One region of the Streptomyces sp. NBC_01429 genome, then DNA from elsewhere that is predicted to be linked to it. Evidence: riboswitches for the same ligand, from Rfam matches in the RefSeq annotation. Region 1 holds a riboswitch; each other region holds the start of a gene.
What was found. Region 1 has a riboswitch for cyclic di-AMP ahead of OG627_RS04280 (M23 family metallopeptidase). Riboswitches for the same ligand answer to the same signal wherever they lie in the genome.
Positions count from the first base shown of each region.

Region 2: it holds a riboswitch for cyclic di-AMP, as region 1 does, so the genes downstream of both, OG627_RS18670 (M23 family metallopeptidase) here and OG627_RS04280 (M23 family metallopeptidase) in region 1, are expected to answer to the same signal.
Region 3: it holds a riboswitch for cyclic di-AMP, as region 1 does, so the genes downstream of both, OG627_RS12820 (transglycosylase family protein) here and OG627_RS04280 (M23 family metallopeptidase) in region 1, are expected to answer to the same signal.
Region 4: it holds a riboswitch for cyclic di-AMP, as region 1 does, so the genes downstream of both, OG627_RS07295 (M23 family metallopeptidase) here and OG627_RS04280 (M23 family metallopeptidase) in region 1, are expected to answer to the same signal.

Region 1 is NZ_CP109599.1:990,574-995,082, forward strand. Features, by position in the region: gene OG627_RS04275 (SGNH/GDSL hydrolase family protein) at 1-172, opposite strand, end outside; gene OG627_RS04280 (M23 family metallopeptidase) at 358-1,395, opposite strand; cyclic di-AMP (ydaO/yuaA leader) riboswitch at 1,398-1,560, opposite strand; gene OG627_RS04285 (tyrosine-protein phosphatase) at 2,010-2,834, shown strand; gene OG627_RS04290 (DUF6126 family protein) at 2,850-2,969, opposite strand; gene OG627_RS04295 (helix-turn-helix domain-containing protein) at 3,137-3,760, opposite strand; gene OG627_RS04300 (aspartate aminotransferase family protein) at 3,836-4,509, opposite strand, start outside.
Region 2 is NZ_CP109599.1:4,271,948-4,276,456, reverse strand. Features, by position in the region: gene OG627_RS18680 (aldo/keto reductase) at 1-279, opposite strand, end outside; gene OG627_RS18675 (hypothetical protein) at 700-1,716, shown strand; gene OG627_RS18670 (M23 family metallopeptidase) at 1,706-2,773, opposite strand; cyclic di-AMP (ydaO/yuaA leader) riboswitch at 2,785-2,941, opposite strand; gene OG627_RS18665 (SDR family oxidoreductase) at 3,195-3,959, opposite strand; gene OG627_RS18660 (helix-turn-helix transcriptional regulator) at 4,196-4,509, shown strand, end outside.
Region 3 is NZ_CP109599.1:3,025,752-3,030,260, reverse strand. Features, by position in the region: gene OG627_RS12835 (peptidoglycan recognition protein family protein) at 1-298, shown strand, start outside; gene OG627_RS12830 (cytochrome P450 family protein) at 418-1,686, shown strand; gene OG627_RS12825 (transglycosylase family protein) at 1,927-2,706, shown strand; cyclic di-AMP (ydaO/yuaA leader) riboswitch at 3,056-3,229, shown strand; gene OG627_RS12820 (transglycosylase family protein) at 3,236-3,958, shown strand; gene eno (phosphopyruvate hydratase) at 4,198-4,509, shown strand, end outside.
Region 4 is NZ_CP109599.1:1,776,880-1,781,388, forward strand. Features, by position in the region: gene OG627_RS07285 (S8 family peptidase) at 1-246, shown strand, start outside; gene OG627_RS07290 (GntR family transcriptional regulator) at 388-1,077, opposite strand; gene OG627_RS07295 (M23 family metallopeptidase) at 1,246-2,031, opposite strand; cyclic di-AMP (ydaO/yuaA leader) riboswitch at 2,044-2,218, opposite strand; gene OG627_RS07300 (M16 family metallopeptidase) at 2,426-3,808, opposite strand; gene OG627_RS07305 (M16 family metallopeptidase) at 3,826-4,509, opposite strand, start outside.

The DNA of each region.
Region 1 (4,509 bases):
CCGTCGTACCGGTGTGCGGGAGTTGGTCGGCGAGGAGGACCGCGAGCCGGTCCGCCCAGCCGACGAACAGACCGTCGGGTCCCGGGTCGCCGACGCCTTCCGTGAAACTGTCGCCGATCGCCGCGTACGACCCGAACACATCATTTCTTCTTGTTCTCGAATCGTTTGCCACAGCGAGACATCCTTCACCCGGGGATGTGACCTACGCGACCGTAAGGAGGGGTTGACCAGGGGTGAGAAACACCATCGGTCAAGTTTCCCCCAACCGGGAATAGCCGGAAACGGCCGCCGCCCGGTACGAGGTACCGGGCGACGGCCGTGACGGGCCGGGTGGCGGATGCCGTCGGGACGGACGGGTCAGACGGTGACGCCCTGCGAGCGGAGGTAGGCGATCGGGTCGATGTCCGAGCCGTAGTCGGGGCCGGTGCGGACCTCGAAGTGCAGGTGCGGTCCCGTGACGTTGCCGGTAGCGCCGGAGAGGCCGATCTGCTGCCCGGCGGAGAGGCTCTGGCCGACGGAGACGGACAGGGCCGACAGGTGGGCGTACTGCGAGTACTTGCCGTCGCTGTGCCGGATGACGACCTGGTTGCCGTACGAGCCGCCCCATCCGGCCGACACGACGGTGCCCGCGCCGATCGCCTTGACCGTGGAGCCCGACGAGGCGATGAAGTCCACGCCCGTGTGGTAGCCGCTGGACCAGCTGCCGCCCGCCGCGCGGTAGGAGGTGCCGATCGACGCGTCGACGGGCTTGGTGAAGCCGGCCCCGGTGGTCTGCGTGGCCGTGTTGGAGGCGGAGGTGCCGGTGGACGTGCCCGCGGAAGCGCTGGAGCCGGTGCCGGACGACTTGGGCGCGGTGGACTTCGGCGCCGAGGACTTGGGCGCCGTGGAGCCGGTGCCGGAGGACTTCGCCGGCGCCTCGGCCGCGCCGCTCGACGTGGTGGACGGCGCCGAGGCCGCCCGCGCGCCGATGCTCAGCTTCAGACCGGGGTGGATCAGCCCGGGGTCGCCGCCTATGGCCTGGCGGTTGTCCTCGTACAGCTGCTGCCAGCCGCCCCGTACCCGCTGCTCCGCCGCGATCTTGGACAGATAGTCGCCGGAGACCACGGAGTAGACCTTGGTCTTCTTCGTCGTCGCGGTCGCCTGCGCGGCGGTCTGCGTCGCGGTCGTCCGGGTCACGGCGGACTGCTGCGCGGCGAGCGGCAGGCTCGGCGCGGTGTGCGTCGTGGCGGGGGCCGCCTGCGGCGCGGCGGCGGGTGCGGCGCCCTGCTGGGCCGCGTGCGCACCGGTGGCGCCGATGAGCGGCAGCGCGATGGCGGCGCTCCCCGTACCGGCGACGATGAATCCGCGCGAGAACGGATTGGCCTTGGGGCGGCGGTGCTTACCCTTGGCGGGCATGGTGCGTTCCTCTCCGGCGCCTACGAGGTGAGCTGTCGGGTTCGGGCTGGAGCTGCCCGGTCGCGCGTGGTGCGCGACTTCACCCCTAGCCGCTCCGGAGTGTCCGGATCGGCGTACTACCTGGGTCCCCCGCTCCTGCCACACGTGGATGGGTGGATGTGTGGTCCGGTCGGCGGCAGGATTCGGCGTTCCGTCCGGATTGAGGGTGAACGTAAGCGAGTCGGACGGCCGGAACAAGCGGCTGTTTTGAGCCACGGCCCGTCACTCGAATATCACCGAGCACCACCCGTCACCCTGCGTGGACTACGGATCTTCGGTTCCCTTACGAGGTGGCGCTCCCCCTTCCCACCGTCACCACGCAACGTCACGGATATGATCCTGCTCACCCGCGACCTCTCATCTCCCCTGCTAACAGGGCAGGTTATACATAACATCGCAATACGGATAGATCCCTATTAGGGCGATATTCGACCTCGTGCGATGTCCGATTGGTGGGCATCTGAATCCTGTCCCGCCGGACCCGATACCTCCGATCACTCCCGAACGGATGTCGTAGGGTCAGGAGTCGACTTCGTCGGCGAGCCGCGCCGGCGGCAGACACGGAGGAGCACGCCGTGACGCAGCAGCTTCCGCAAGTCCCGTCGGCAGAACCCCAGCTGTCCGCTGTGCGCAACTTCCGCGACGTGGGCGGCCTGCCGACCACGGACGGCAGGCGGGTGCGCGGCGGCGTCCTCTTCCGCAGCGGCCACCTCGCCCACGCCACCGCCGCCGACGCGGCGTACCTCGCCGGCCTCGGGCTGCACACGGTGTTCGACTTCCGCAACTCCGCCGATCTGAGGCTGGACGGCTCGGATGTCGAGCTGCCCGGTGTGCGCCACGTGAACATCCCGCTCTCCGACCCGGCCGACGGCGCGGAGTTCTGGCGGATGGTCCGGGACGGCGATCTCGACCAGTTGCGCTCGCTGCTCGCCGAGGGGAAAGCCGCGGCCCGGATGATCGGCTCGTACCGGACGATCATCACGGAGCGCACCGCCGAGCACAGCCGGGTGCTGCACGCGCTCGCCGAGGAAGCCGTCCCCGCGCTCATGCACTGCGCTGCGGGCAAGGACCGCGCCGGGCTCTCCATCGCGGTGACCCTGCTGGCGGTCGGGGTCGAGCCCGACGCGATCGAGGCCGACTACCTGATGTCCAACGATCCGCACCGCCGCTACCGGGTGCGCCGCAGCGACAGCTCCCCGGCCGGGACCTCCCCGGAGGTGATGGAGCTGCTCGGTCCGCTCTTCGACGCCCGCGCCGAGTACCTCGCCGCCGCGTTCGAGAGCATCGAGAAGACCTGGGGAACCACCGAGCGCTATCTGACCGAGGGGCTCGGGCTCGCCCCCGAGACGCGCGAGCGGCTGCGCGACCGGCTCCTCGAAGAAGGCGGCGGCAACGGCTGACGGCGCCCCGGCCCGCTACCCCTTGGCTCCCAGGGTGAAGAGCAGATAGAGGAAGAAGGCGAGGACATGGCCCGCCACCAGATAGGCGAAGAGCCGGATGACCAGCCCCATGGGGAACGTCTTCTCCTCGTCCATCACCCGATCGGGCACCCGGTCCGGCGCTCGGTCCGGCGCTCGGTCCGGCACGGTGTCCGGCGCCGCCTCCGGTTCGGCGGGTTCCGCGGGCTCGGCGGGTCCGGCGGCTTCGGTGGTGGGCACGGTCTTCTCTGTCTCCGGCATGGTGGCGGACCTCTCTCGGCAGGTCAGCGGCGATGAACCTCGCCGCCGAAGCACAGCTCGGCGGCGGGGCTCTGCAGCAGGGTGTGGACGAAGAGCAGCTCGGTCCCCCCGGGACCGGCCGCGGCGATCCGGTGCGGGGTGAGCGAGTCGAAGTGCGCGCTGTCCCCGGGGCCGAGCACATGCGCGGCATCCCCGAGGCTCAGCCGCAGCGGCCCGTCGAGGACGTAGAGCCACTCCTCCCCCGGGTGTACGCGGACGAGGTCGCCCTGCACCCCGTACGGCACCTGGAGCCGCAGCGGCTGCATGGCTCTGCCGGGCGCTCCGGCCTGGTGGTACGTCCAGCCGTCGGCCGCCACGGGCTCCATCCGGGCGGCCCGGACTATGGGATCGCGTTCCGACGGCAGCTCCCCGAGGAGTTCGGAGACGGTCGTACCGTAGATACGGGCCAGCCCGAGCAGCATGGGCAGCGAAGGCTGGCGGCGCCCCGTCTCCAGCCGGGACAGATGGGCGGGCGAGAGCCCCGCCCGCCGGGCCGCCGCCTCCAGGGTGAGCCGTCGGCCCCGGCGCAGCTCGCGCAGGCGGGGTGCGACGTCGGGCAGCTGGTCGGTGGGGTCGTCGGGCGGCTCTCCGGCGGGAGGTGTGCTCATACCTCCATTGCGCCAGCATCTTTCCTCTGAGGCAAATCCCTTGCCTCAGAGGCAAAACGTCGCGTCGGTCGGCGGCTACCTGTTGGCGACCGCCTGCTTCACCAGTGTCTTCCCGAAATCCCACATGAGCCCGCCGCCGCCGTGGGCGTCGTCCATCACGGCCGTGAAGGCGTCCACGAAGCGGTCGACCTCCCGTTCCCCGATGGTCAGCGGCGGAATCAGCTTGATCACTTCCAGATGGTCGCCGGAGACCTGGGTGAGGATCCGGTGCTTCTGGAGCAGCGGTACGACCACCATCTGCGCGAAGAGTCCCTTGCGGGCGGCCTGGAGCATGGTCCACCGGCCGCGCAGCCTGATCGAGTCGGGACGGCCGAACTCGATGCCGATCATCAGACCCCGGCCGCGTACCTCGTGCAGCAGCTCGTAGCGGTCGACGAGCGCGGCCAGCCGGGTCCTGAGCAGATCACCGGTGACGCGCGCGTTCGCCACGGTCCCCTCGTCCTCCATCACGGCGAGGACGGCCAGCCCCGCCGCCATGGCCTGGGCGTTCGAGCCGAAGCTGGCCGAGTGGACCAGGACCCGGTCCATCGAGGAGTAGACGCGTCTGAAGATCCAGTCCTTGCCGAGGGTCGCGCCGACCGGCACATAGCCGCCGGAGAGCGCCTTCGCCACGCAGACGAGGTCCGGCTCGACGCCCTCCTCGTGCTGGTACGCGTAGAAGTCGCCGGTCCTGCCGAGACCGGTCTGCA
Region 2 (4,509 bases), 3.3 Mb from region 1:
GGGGTGCGAGCCGACCTTCGTGGCGAGGACGACGTCCGAACGGTTGCCGCGCGCGGCGAGCCACTTCCCGAGGACGGTCTCGGACTCACCGCCCACGTGCCCCGGGATCCAGGAGGTGTACGTGTCCGCGGTGTCGATGAAGTTCCCGCCGACGGCGGTGTACCCGTCGAGTACGGCGAACGACTCCGTCTCGTCGGCGGTCCAGCCGAAGACGTTGCCGCCGAGGTTGAGGGGGTAGACCTTGAGGGCGGACGTTCCGAGCGTACGCAATTGAGTCATACCTACTTATAGCGCGGAAAAGGATCGCCTCATTCCCGAGGCTCGACGCCGCCCGGAGGCGCCGCCCCTCGCGCACACATATCACCCTATACCGGGCGCATGATCGTCCCGTGAGCTTCGGGATTCGGGACCCGAGCCGCTTTTTGACGGATTGGGTGGTGAGGTTCAACCCACCCTCCCACCCTCCTCACGAGCACCCCCACGAGCACCCCCACGGGCACCCCCGCGAGCACCCCCGCCAGCGCCACTGCGGGGCCTCGGCCACGCCCTCCGGCCAGCCAATATGACTTTCGGTGACCGGTTCGCCACACGCTGCCCGAGCCTGTAGCGTGCGCCGCAACGAAACGTAATGCGGCCCCCGCAGGTGCTCAGAACACCAGGCAGGGGCCTCACCAATCAAGATCGAAAGAGGCGATCCCCATGGCGTCCACGCAGCTTAGCCCTGCCCCGCTCCCGACCGACCATCCCCACGCCCGTCCGGGTTACGGAAAACGGCTCGCGCCCGCCCAATCCCCCCGCAGGGCTGACGACTTCGCACAGCTGCCCAGGCGGGAAGCGGCCATCGCCGGGTACATCGACCGGCTGCCCGAGGGCGCCGACATCTCCGTCAAGACACTCGCCAAGCAGCTCGCCGACTACGGCCAGTGCGCCCTGCGGACCGCGCTCAACGACCTGTCCCGCGCCGGACATCTGCGGCGGCACCGCGAAGCGGTCATCGGCGCGAACGGGCAGCAGCGGTGGGTCTGGCGTACGTTCTGGTCGCGGGCGGCCCGCGACAACTCCTGGTGGGAGGCGTTCACTTCGGGCTCGGACAGCCCCGCCGACACCCCCGCCGACGCTCTCACCGACCCCGCCGCCGACCGCACCGACCCCGTGCGGCCCGAAGAACCGGAAGAGCCCGAAGAACCGGAACCGCCTTCCCTCCTGGCCCGTACCGCCGCGTACGACGTCCTCGCCCGGCTCGGCCGGATCGACCCCCGGCTCACCCTCTCCGAACCGGAATGCCGGGCGCTGGAGGAGCACGCCGGGCTCTGGTTCGAACGGGGCGCCGGGCAGGCCCAACTCGTCCAGGCGCTCACCGCCGGATTACCGCCCGTGGTGGCCGCGCCCTACGGGTTCGTACGGGCGCGGCTCCTCGCCAAGCTCCCACCGGCCCCGGCGGAACGGCCGCGCCCGCGCCGGATCATGGAGTGCACCGACTGCGGCGTCCCCGCCGAACCCCGACAGCTGCCGGACGGCCTGTGCCGTGTCTGCCGGGGCGTCCCGGCAGACACAAAACCGTTCGCCCCGCCGGGAGTTGTGCCACCCGAGCACGTCCGCGCCCGCGTGGCCGAACTCCGTACGGCCATGCTGCGCCCCGCGACGGAAACAGGACCAGAAGCAGGACCAGAAGCAGGGGCAGGAACAGGAACAGAGGCTGGAGCCGTCAGGGGTTGATGCCCTTGCCGTTCAGCCAGGACATCGGGTCGATGCCCGCGCCACCGGCCGTGTGGACCTCAAGGTGCAGGTGGGGGCCGGTCACGTTGCCCGTGGCGCCGACCCGGCCGATGACCTCGCCGGTGGAGACCTTCTGGCCCGCCGTGACGGTCATCGAGGACTGGTGGGCGTACCAGATCTCCGTACCGTCATCCAGCTCCAGGACGGTGCGGTAGCCGTACGAGCCCGACCAGCCCGCCGACTTGACCGTGCCGCTGTGCACGGCCTTGACCGGCGTGCCCGTGGGGGCCGCGAAGTCCAGGCCGGTGTGCTGGCCGGAGGACCAGAGCGAACCGGCCTGGCCGAAGGTGGAGGTGATCGTGTACGAGGAGGTGGGGAGGGCGTAGCTGGCGGCCAGCTTGGCGAGGCGTTCCGCCTCGGCCTTCGCCTTGGCCTCCTTCTCGGCCTTCGCCTTCGCCTCCGCGATCTCCTTCTCGGCCGCGGTCTGCTGCTTCTTGGCCTGCGAGGCGGCCTCCACCACGGCGGCGGCCTCAGTGGCGGCCTTCTGGGTGGCGTCGGCCTCGGCCTGCTGCTGCTCGGCCTGCTGGAGGATGCGGGCGCGGAGCGCCTCGCCGGCGTCGGTGGCGCCCTGTTCGGTGTCCGCGACCGTCAGGCCGGCGGAGGTGAGGGGGGCCTGCGCCAGGACCTGCGACGCGGTGTCCTTCTCGGCGGTGGAGGAAGAGCCCATCCCCGGAAGGGACTTGGCGTCCGGAAGATTGTCCGCGATGACATCGGGCAGGGATATGGAGACGGCGGGCTTGTCCTGGGCCGTGGCGATGCCTCCGGCGCCGACGGCGGCGATGACACCCACGCCGAGGACCGTGGAGCTGCGGGCGAGCCCGCGCTGCTTGGCGACGCGGTGCCTGCCGCGGACGGGGCGGACGGTCTCCTCGGTGGGATTCCACTCCCCCCAGGCCCTCTCCGCCTCGCCGCCTTCACCTCGGCCATGGCCGAAGGAGTGGTTCTCGGGTGCGACGGTTGCTACGGGCCCATCGAGGGCAGGCTTGTTGGACGCCACTGGGGCGCGCTCCTTTCCTTCCTTCTCGCCTACCGGGTTAGCTGACGGGTTCGGAGCAGGAAGGTCTCCTACGGGTGTTCACGCTGCCCGCGCAAGGCAGCGAAAGCTCCCGATTCACCCCAATTGGTGGTTCCCCGGTTCCCTTGCGGGATTCGGCGCGTGCGCACGGTGCCATCTCTGGCGACGGCTGGGACAACCGCGCTGCGTTATCGAACGTTAATAGAGACCAGGGCGTTATTCCAAGCTGTTCCCGATGATCGTTAACAACTTCGCATCGGACACACCGGGACACAAGAACGCGCAAGCGGGCGAGTTGACCGGTCATCCGGGGCCTGCGCGTTTCTGACGGTGTGTCACCTGTTATGCGGAGGGGCACGCGCCGATCACACAGCGTGCCGACTCCCTGCGGGATGAGGGAGTGTCAGCCCTTGCGGCCCGGGAGGAGCATGTCCAGCGCCTGGGAGCGCTGTGCGACGAGGTCGTCGTAGGTGCCGTCGCGCTCGGCCCAGCGGTGCATGAGGACGCCCTCGACCAGGATCTCGTCAGGGGTGGGGTTCCTCGCGAGCAGCCCCATGACCTCGGTGGCGAAAACGTCGACTGGCAGCGCGCGCGGGTTCGCCTTCTCCTGTCCTGCCACGGCGACGGCCGGCGGGACCAGCTCGACGACGCTGACACCGGTGCCGTCGAGTTGCGCGCGCAGTGCCTCGGAGTAGGCGTGCACACCGGCCTTTGAAGCGGCGTAGGTGGGCATGGGCGCGAACGGCAGGAAGGCGATGCCGGAGGTGACGGTGACGAAGGTGCCGGCGCCACGTTCGAGCAGGTGCGGGGTGAAGGCGTCGATGACGCGGATGGTGCCGACCAGGTTGGTGTCGATCGTCGTACGCGCCGCCTCGAAGTGCGCCGGGTCGCGCAGGTCCTCCAGGAGCATGACGCCCGACATGGTCACCACGGTGTCCAGCTCGGGGTACGCGGCGAGTACGGCGTCACGGGCGCGTGCGACGGAGGCACCGTCGGTGACGTCCACGGCGAAGGTGCCGAAGCCCTCGTCGGAGAGTGCGGAGAGCGCCTCGGCGCCGCGACCGCCGACAGCCACGGTGCTGCCCGCCGCGGCGAACCGCCGGGCCAGTTCCCGGCCGATGCCCGAGGTTCCGCCGACGACGAGAACGGCACGGTCGGAGAGATCCATGAGGTCTTCCCTTCGGTTCGGAGCACCGCGGTTCGGAGCACCGCGGTGCGGAAGCGCCCGCGGCGGTCAGGCCGGCGGCGCCACGCACGCCGTACGGCGTCGGCGATGCTCTCTGTCTTCTCAAGCAGTGATGCCACAAGTCTTGACGGAATCCGCCGGGTGCGGCAGAGCCCCCGTCTTCCCTGGTCCTGCCAGGGCCCCCTCTGGGACACGCGCACCGCCTTACGGTGGTCGGTATGAAGGATCCGGAATCCGGCAACCGGCTCGGCGACTACCTCCGCGCCCGGCGTGAGCTGGTCTCCCCGGCGCAGGCAGGGCTCCCGCCCGGCGGCAACCGCCGCGTACCCGGCCTGCGCCGTGAGGAAGTCGCCCTGCTCGCCGGAATCAGCGCCGATTACTACCTGCGCCTGGAGCGTGGCCGCGACAAGAACCCCTCGCCCCAGGTGCTCGCGTCACTCGCGCGCGTCCTGCGGCTGGACGACGTCGAGCGGACGTATCTGCTCGGCCTCGCGGGAGCGCGCCCCAGAGCGCCGCGCCGCAAGCGGCCCGA
Region 3 (4,509 bases), 2.0 Mb from region 1:
GACCGCCTTCCACGTCGGCGGGTTCAACTCCGGGAACCTCGGTATCGCCCTGCTCGGAGACCTGACGGAGGAGGGGCCGACCGTGGCGGCGAGCGACGCGCTCACCCGGCTCGTCTCCGCGGTGGCGCGGCTGCACGGCCTGGACCCGGCGGCGGAGCTCACCTACGTCAACCCCGTCAACGGCGTCACGAAGGACGTCCGCTCCATCAGCGGCCACCGCGACTGGATGGAGACCGACTGCCCCGGTGACGTGATGTACGGGGAACTGGCGGCCCTGCGCGAGCGCGTCACGGCGTAGCCGGGTACGGACGGGGCCGCGCCGGTCCCGTCCCGTGCTTCCGGCGGTCCTCTCCGGCCGTCCCTCCGGCCGTCCCCTCCGGCCGTAGCCCGCGTCGCCCCGGCGGCTACGGTCGGAGGGTGCCCGACACGTATGAGAACCACCCCGTCCCCGCGCTCTTCAGCTGGGAGTTCGCCACCGACCCCTACCCCGCGTACGCCTGGCTGCGTGAGCACGCCCCGGTGCGCAGGACCCAGCTGCCCAGCGGGGTCGAGGCGTGGCTCGTGACGCGGTACGGGGACGCCCGGCAGGCGCTCGCCGACACGCGGCTCTCCAAGAACTCCGCGCACCACGCGGGGCCCGCCCACGCCAAGGGCAGGACGGGCATTCCGGGCGAGCGCAAGGCGGAGCTGATGACGCATCTGCTGAACATCGACCCGCCCGACCACACCCGGCTGCGCCGGCTGGTGGCCAAGGCGTTCACGCCCCGCAGGGTCGCCGTATTCGCCCCGCGCGTACAGGAACTGACGGACCGGCTGATCGACGGTTTCGCCGCCCGGGGCGAGGCGGATCTGATCCATGATTTCGCGTTCCCGCTCCCCATCTACGCGATCTGCGATCTCCTCGGGGTGCCGCCGGAGGACCAGGACGACTTTCGCGACTGGGCCGGCATGATGCTGCGACATTCAAAGCCGGGACACGGTGGTGGGCCGCGCGGCGGAGTGGCACGTTCCGTGAAGAAGATGCGCGGTTATCTGGCCGAGCTGATCCACCGTAAAAGGGCGAATCCCGGCGACGATCTGATTTCCGATCTGATCAGGTCGAGCGACCACGGCGAACACCTCACGGAGAATGAGGCCGCCGCGATGGCTTTCATCATCCTGTTTGCCGGTTTTGAGACGACGGTCAATCTCATCGGCAATGGCATGTACACGCTTATGCGGAATCCGGAGCAGCGGACCCGGCTCCAGGATTCGCTCGCGGCCGGGGAGACCGGGCTGCTGGCCACGGGGGTCGAGGAACTCCTGCGGTACGACGGTCCGGTGGAGCTGGCGACCTGGCGGTACGCCACCGAGCCGCTCACCCTGGGCGGGCAGCGGATCGAGGCGGGCGACCCCGTGCTGGTGGTGCTCGCCGCCGCCGACCGGGACCCGGAGCGCTTCGCCGACCCCGATGTCCTGGACCTCGCCCGGCGTGACAATCAGCACCTCGGGTACGGGCACGGCATCCACTACTGCCTCGGCGCGCCGCTGGCGAGAGTGGAGGGGCAGACCGCGCTCGCGACCCTGCTGACGCGCCTTCCCGATGTGCGGCTTGCGGAAGATCCTGCCGATTTGCGATGGCGCGGCGGGCTCATCATGCGTGGATTGCGCACACTTCCGGTGCAGTTCACGCCATTGTCCGGCTGATAGCGCGGCGGCCCGGAAAAGGACAATCCGACGGCAATTCTCTGACGGTCCGTCAAGACTGTGACTTTTGCGTGATCTCCGCTGCATCGACTTGTGACAAGCGTTCGAGTACCGCTACGTTCACGACGACTCAGCAGTTCCACGCCGGGTCGAACTGACAGTCAGACGGAAGGCAACCGCATGCGCTCCGGGAAACATCGTCGGCCTCGCCAGGCCCCTGCCCTTCTCGTTGCCGCGGGGGTGACCGGGTCGGCGATCGCCATCCCCCTGCTCGCCGCCAGCGGCGCCGGCGCGGCGGAAGCCTCGACGTGGGACCGCGTCGCCGAGTGCGAGAGCGGCGGCCAGTGGAGCGCCAACCTCGGCAACGGCTCCTACGGCGGGCTCCAGCTGACCCAGGAGGCATGGGACAGCTTCGGTGGTGCGGAGTACGCGGCCAGCCCCGATCTGGCGAGCCGCTCGCAGCAGATCCTGATAGCCGAGAAGGTCCTGGAGGCGCAGGGCACCAAGGCGTGGTCGAGCTGCGCCACGGTCTCCGGCCTCACGAAGGGCATCGCGGGCGTCGTCGGCGGAGTGGTCGAGGGCGTGACCGGCTCCGGGAAGGGCGACCAGGGCACCGGCCAGTCGGGCAGCGGCTCCTCGGCCTCCCCCGGCACCGGCTCCTCGGCGTCGGACGACCAGGGCGACACGCAGACGGACGAGCCCACGACCTCCGGGTCCTCCTCCACCCCCGCGCCCGGAGCCACCGGTTCCGCGAGCCCCTCCGGCTCCGGCACCACCGAGCCCTCCAAGGGCAAGCACCGGGGCGCCGCCGCCAACGAGGACGGCGCGTCGGCCGATTCGGGTACGGAGCGCGAGCCGGACGACCGCGCCTCGCGCGGCGGCGGCTCGGGCCGTACCGGCGGCAGCCTCACCGGCGTGACGGGTGGTGAGGAAGCCGGTCAGGGTGAATCCGTCGTCGTCGGCGGCGAATCCCTCTCCGTCGTGATCGGCACCCAGAAGGTCGCCGGCGGCTGGGTCTGAGTGAACGGGGCGCCGTTGACGCCGACGGCGCCCCGCTCCGCCCTGGCCAGAGGCGTGGCCGCGCGGCCAAAAGGGCCTCGATCGAGGGGCAGTTAGCTGCCTTATGTCCGCTTCTGCGCAAATGAGACAAGGGTCTCTTTGCCGCAACTGCGGTCTTTTGGCCCGCCGGTTGATCCGATCGGCTCCCACCTGCGGAAACGGGGTGGCCCCCCGGGGCCGGAAGGGCGATTCCTCCCGGATGTCCTTCTTTGAACAACCGGTGGGCCTGTGATTACGGTCTGAACCGCTCGCACCGCGGGCCCCGTCGACCGGAACGCCGAATCCTGCCGCCGGTCGGGGGGAGTAGTCGTCGCGTCAAGCGCCGAAGGCAGGAGCGGGGGACCCAAAGGTTCGCGCCGGTCCCGGCCGTCGAGAGACGGTCCGGGCACGGCTTGGGGTGAAGCCGCGTGTGAGAGCACGCGGCCGGGCAACTCACTTGGCCCGAACCCGACAGCTGACCTCGTAGGCGTCGGTGAGGAGATGCTCCATGCTGCTGTTTTCCAGCAAGGCCAAGCACCGTCGTCCGTCCAAGGCGGTCCGCTACGCCACACTCGCCGGCATCACCGGTGCCGCCGTCGCCGCCCCGCTGATCGGCGCCACCTCCGCCTCCGCCGCCACCGCCTCCGAGTGGGACCAGGTCGCCCAGTGCGAGTCCGGCGGCAACTGGGCCATCAACACCGGCAACAGCTTCTACGGCGGCCTCCAGTTCACCAGCTCCACCTGGGCCGCGTACGGCGGCACCGCCTACGCCCCCCGCGCCGACCAGGCGTCCAAGTCCCAGCAGATAGCCGTCGCCGAGAAGGTCCTGGCCGGCCAGGGCAAGGGTGCCTGGCCGAGCTGTGGCGTGAACCTGTCGAGCGCCTCGTACAGCGGCGGCTCCGGTACGCAGGCCGCCCCGAAGCAGCAGTCGGCCCCCAAGCAGCAGTCCGCCCCGAAGCAGCAGACCGCCCCGAAGCAGCAGTCCGCTCCTCAGCAGCAGGCGCAGCCGCAGTCGAGCCGCGCCGAGGCGCAGCCCGCCTCGCGTAGCCAGAGCCGTCCCGTCACGATCAAGAAGGGTGACGGCGAGTACAAGGTCAAGTCCGGCGACACCCTCTCCAAGATCGCCACGGCCCACAAGGTCGAGGGCGGCTGGAAGAAGGTCTTCGACCTCAACAAGGACATCGTCAAGGACGCCGACGTCATCTACCCGGGCCAGCAGCTCCACCTGAGCTGACCCTCCTCCCGGGCCGCCCCGCGCGGCCCGGGCACACCACCCCGATCTCCCCGGCCCGGCGCGTTCACCCCCGTACGCGCCGGGCCGGGGTCTGCGCCGTACGGCCCGGCTTTCCGGCGTTACCGGTCAGTACGGGACGATAGGGGGCGGGCTCGGGCCGACCGATCATCCCGGGCCGGTTAGGCTCATGGCGCAAGGCCACTGAGAGCTTGCGCCCATGCGTCACATCCCAGAAGGAGATGCTCGTGCCGTCCATCGACGTCGTCGTAGCCCGGGAAATCCTCGACTCCCGAGGCAACCCCACGGTCGAGGTCGAGGTCGGCCTCGACGACGGCAGCACCGGTCGTGCTGCTGTCCCCTCCGGTGCCTCCACCGGTGCGTTCGAGGCCGTCGAACTCCGCGACGGAGACGCCAGCCGCTACCTGGGCAAGGGCGTCGAGAAGGCCGTCCTCGCCGTTATCGAGCAGCTCGGCCCGGAGCTGGTCGGGTACGACGCCACCGAGCAGCGCCTGATCGACCAGGCGATGATCGACCTGGACGCCACCGAGAAC
Region 4 (4,509 bases), 790 kb from region 1:
AACATCTTCGCGCCCGGCTCGTCCATCGTCGCGGGCTACAACACCAGCGACACGGCCACCGCCACGCTCTCCGGCACCTCCATGGCCACCCCGCACGTGGCGGGCGCGGCAGCGGTCTACCTGGCGGGCCACACCAGCGCCACCCCGGCCGCGGTGCTCAGCGCCCTGACCGGCGGGGCCACCTCCGGCGCGCTCTCCAGCGTCGGTACGGGCTCGCCCAACCTGCTGCTGCGGCTCATCTCGTAACGGCGGGACGTTTCATAACAGCGTGACAGCGTGACCGAGCCGTGGTCCACGGAATTCAGTGGACCACGGCTCCCTTTTATTCACGCGGGCAGCAAAGAAAGATCCCCCGCCCAATTCATGTCTTTGTATACGGCGTGATTGTTAATGCGGAGCGCTCGCGATGTTTACGGCATGTTGCGAAGCCCTCACCTTTTCCCGGCCGCGCTCCGGACGGCGCAGCCGGTGCGCCGCGGTGGTCCGCTCGGCGTGCAGCGCCGTGAGGGCCCGCGCCCGCTCGGCGTCGCCGCGCGCCACCGCGTCCACGATCGCGCCGTGCTCGGCCCAGGACTCCACGGGGTGGGCGGGCTGCTCGACCAGGTACATCCAGGCGATCTTGTGCCGCAGCTGGGTGAGCAGCGCGGTGAGCGCCGGGCTGCCGGATGCCTGGGCGAGCGTCTCGTGGAACCAGGCACCGAGGGAGCGCAGGTCCTCGCCCTGGCCGCGCCTGGCCCGCTCCTGCCCCAGTCTGACCAGGCCGCGCAGGACCTTGAGGTGGGCCTCCGTACGGCGCTGGGCGGCCCGTGCGGCGCCGAGCGGCTCCAGCAGCAGCCGCACCTCCAGGAGGTCCGCCGCCTCCTGCTCCGTGGGCTCGGCCACACACGCGCCGACATGGCGGCGGGTGGTCACGAAGCCCTCCGACTCCAGCGTGCGAAGGGCCTCACGCACCGGGACGCGGGAGACGCCGTAGCGCCGCGCCAGGTGTTCCTCGGTGAGTCTGCCGCCCCGCTCGAACAGGCCGGAGACGATGTCGTCGCGAATGGCCGTGCATACCGAGTGCGCGGGAATGCGCATGTCCGAACCTCCGCCTTAATCCGCGCGAAACGCAGCCGATTGACGCCTGTTCCGTGACTCTATTGCAATCAACGCGAATTTCCGAAGGGTGCCCGAAATCCATGGATATCTTTTGGCCAACGGAGGCGGATCGGGACGGTGCGGCCGGGCGGGGCCCGGCGCGCGTCGTCAGACGGTGACGCCGTGCGCCCGCAGATACGCGGCGGGGTCCATGTCGGTGCCGTACTCCTGGCCGGTCCTCGCCTCGAAGTGCAGATGCGGTCCGGTGGCGTTGCCGGTGGCGCCCGAGAGCCCGATCCGCTGTCCGGCGGCGACGCTCTGTCCGACGGAGACGGCGATGGACGAGAGGTGGCCGTACTGGGTGTAGGTGCCGTCGCTCATCCGCAGCACGATGTTGTTGCCGTACGAGCCGCCCCAGCCGGCCTCGACCACGGTGGCCGCGCCGACGGCGACGACCGAAGTGCCCGTGGCGGCGCGGAAGTCGACGCCCGAGTGGCTGCCGGAGGACCACAGCGAGCCGCCGGTGCGGTACCCGGTGGTGATGTACGAGCCCGCGACGGGGAGCTGGAAGGTGTTGAGGCGCTCGCGTTCCGCGGCGCGCGCCGCGCGCTGCCGCTCGGCGCGGATCTCCTTGGCGCGGGCGTCCGCCATGCGCCTGGCCTCCGCCTTCGCGACGGCCTCGGCCTTGATCCTGGCGACCCGGTCGGCGGCGTGGCGCTGGGCGTCCGCCTGGTCGTCGATCACGCCGGGGAGGGAGTCGCCGAGGGCGATGGCGTGGGCCAGACCGGTCTGCGATGCGGCCTCGACGCGCGCGTCGGCGGCGAGCGCCGGGGAGGCGGCGAGGGTTCCGATGACCCCTGTCGCGGTGAGTGTCGCGGCGCCCGCGGCGCTCGCGCCCCTGCGGCTCCTACCGTTGCGGGCACGGTGCTTCCCGGTGGCACGGGTGAACGCCATGAAGTGGCTGGTCCTTTCCTTCCCTCTCGCCTACCGGGTCAGCTGACGGGTTCGGAGCAGGAAGGTCTCCTACGGGCCCCTCCACGCGGGCAGAGCCCCGCGAAGGCGGTCCGATTCACCCCAGGGACACGAGTGGGTCCCCGGCTCCCCAGGCTCGCGCCTGACGGGGACTCGGCGATGGCTGTCCGATGCCACGGGTGCGGCGCAACGGGCGAACAGCCGGACCGACGCTAAGCGGCTCATCTTTCAATCGCCAAACAGATAGGCAGTTTTGTCGCATACACCACAGAACAGACTGCGCCTTTCACTGAGGAAGCGGACATAGTCCGGGAAGTTGACATAAAAGGGGGAACCCCGGCGACCGAGGTCGCCGGGGTTCCCGAAAAGGGCCGGATCAGCCGGTGACAACCGTCACTTCGCCGATGCCGAGAGCCTCGACAGGCTCCTTGATCTGCGCGGCGTCCCCGACCAGCACGGTGACGAGCCGGTCCACCGGGAAGGCGTTGACGACCGCGGCCGTCGCCTCGACGGTGCCGGTGGTCGCCAGCCGCGCGTACAGCTGGGCCTGGAAGTCGTCCGGGAGGAACTGCTCGACCTGGTCGGCGAGCGTGGCGGCGACGGAGGCGGCCGTCTCGTACTTGAGCGGGGCCACCCCCACCAGGTTCTGCACGGCGACATCGCGCTCGGCGTCGGTGAGCCCCTCGGCCGCGAGCGTGCGCAGCACCTTCCAGAGGTCCTCCAGCGCGGGACCCGTCGAAGCGGTGTCGACGGAACCGCTGATGGCGAGCATCGCGGCGCCGGTCGCCCCGCCCGGCGCGTCGGGCGCCGAGGAGCGGATCACCTGGCCGTAGGCCCGTACACCGTAGGTGTAGCCCTTCTCCTCGCGCAGCACCCGGTCGAGCCGGGAGGTGAGCGTGCCGCCCAGGCAGTAGGTGCCCAGCACCTGGGCGGCCCAGACGCGGTCGTGCCGGTCGGCGCCGATGCGGCCGATCAGCAACTGGGTCTGGACGGCGCCGGGGCGGTCGACGATGACCACCCGGCCGGTGTCGTCCGCGGTGATGGGCGGGGCGGGCCGGGGCGCGGCGGTGTCGCCGGTCCAGTCGCCGAGGGTTTCGGCGAGGATCCCGTCCAGATCGACGCCGGTGAGGTCACCGACGATCACCGCGGTGGCCGTGGCGGGGCGTACGTGCGCCTCGTAGAAGGCGCGTACGCCCGCCGCGTCGATGCGCTCCACCGTCTCCTCGGTGCCCTGGCGCGGCCGCGACATGCGCAGGGAGGCCGGGAACAGCTCCTTGGAGAGCTGCTTGGCGGCGCGGCGCCCCGGGTTGGCGCTCTCGTGCGGGATCTCGTCCAGCCGGTTGCGGACGAGCCGCTCCACCTCGCTGTCCGAGAAGGCGGGGGCCCGCAGTGCCTCGGCGAGCAGGCCGAGCGCCTTGGGCAGCCGGGAGACGGGGACCTCCAGGGAGACCCGCACCCCGGGGTGGTCGGCGTACGAGTCGAGCGTGGCGCCGCAGCGCTCCAGCTCGGCGGCGAACTCCTCGGCGCTGTGCTTGTCGGTGCCCTCGGAGAGCGCCCGCGCCATGATCGTGGCGACGCCGTCGAGCCCGGCGGGCTCGGCGTCCAGCGGGGCGTCGAGGTTGATCTCGACGGCCACCACCTGCTGGCCGGGGCGGTCGCAGCGCAGGACCGTCAGCCCGTTGCCGAGCGTGGCGCGCCCGGGGGCGGGGAAGGCCCAGGGCCTGGCCTCGCCGGCCGTCGGCTGCGGATGGAAATCCATGGTCACGGCAGCGTCGGTCACTGGTCCGCCCCCTCCTGGTCGTCGGTCTCGTCCTGGTCGGCCGCTTCGGCGGTGTCCTCGGCGGTGAGCGGCTCGTACACCAGTACCGCCCTGTTGTCGGGGCGCAGCCGCGCGGCGGCCACGGCCCGGACCTCGGCCGCCGTGATGTCCAGCACCCGGTCGACGGCGGACAGGGCCAGCTGCGGATCGCCGAACAGGACCGCGAACCTGCACAGTTCGTCGGCGCGGCCGGCGACCGTGCCGAGCCGGTCCAGCCACTCGCGCTCCAACTGGGCCTGGGCGCGCTCCATCTCCTCGGCGGTCGGGCCCTCGGCGGCGAGCCGGGCCAGCTCCTCGTCGACCGCGGCCTCGATCTGCGGGACCTCGACGCCGCCGGACGTCTTCACGTCCAGCCAGCCGAGCGAGGGGGCACCCGCCAGCCGGAGCAGTCCGAAGCCCGCGGCGACCGCGGTCCGGTCGCGCCGTACCAGCCGGTTGTGGAGCCGCGAGGACTCCCCGCCGCCGAGCACGGTGAGCGCCAGGTCGGCGGCGTCGCACTCGCGGGTGCCGTCGTGCGGCAGCCGGTAGGCGGCCATCAGCGCGCGCGCCGGGACCTCCTCGTGGATCTCCTCCCGCAACTGCTCGCCGATGACGTCGGGCAGCGAGCCGTCGCGCGGCGGCCGCTTGCCGTCGTGGGACGG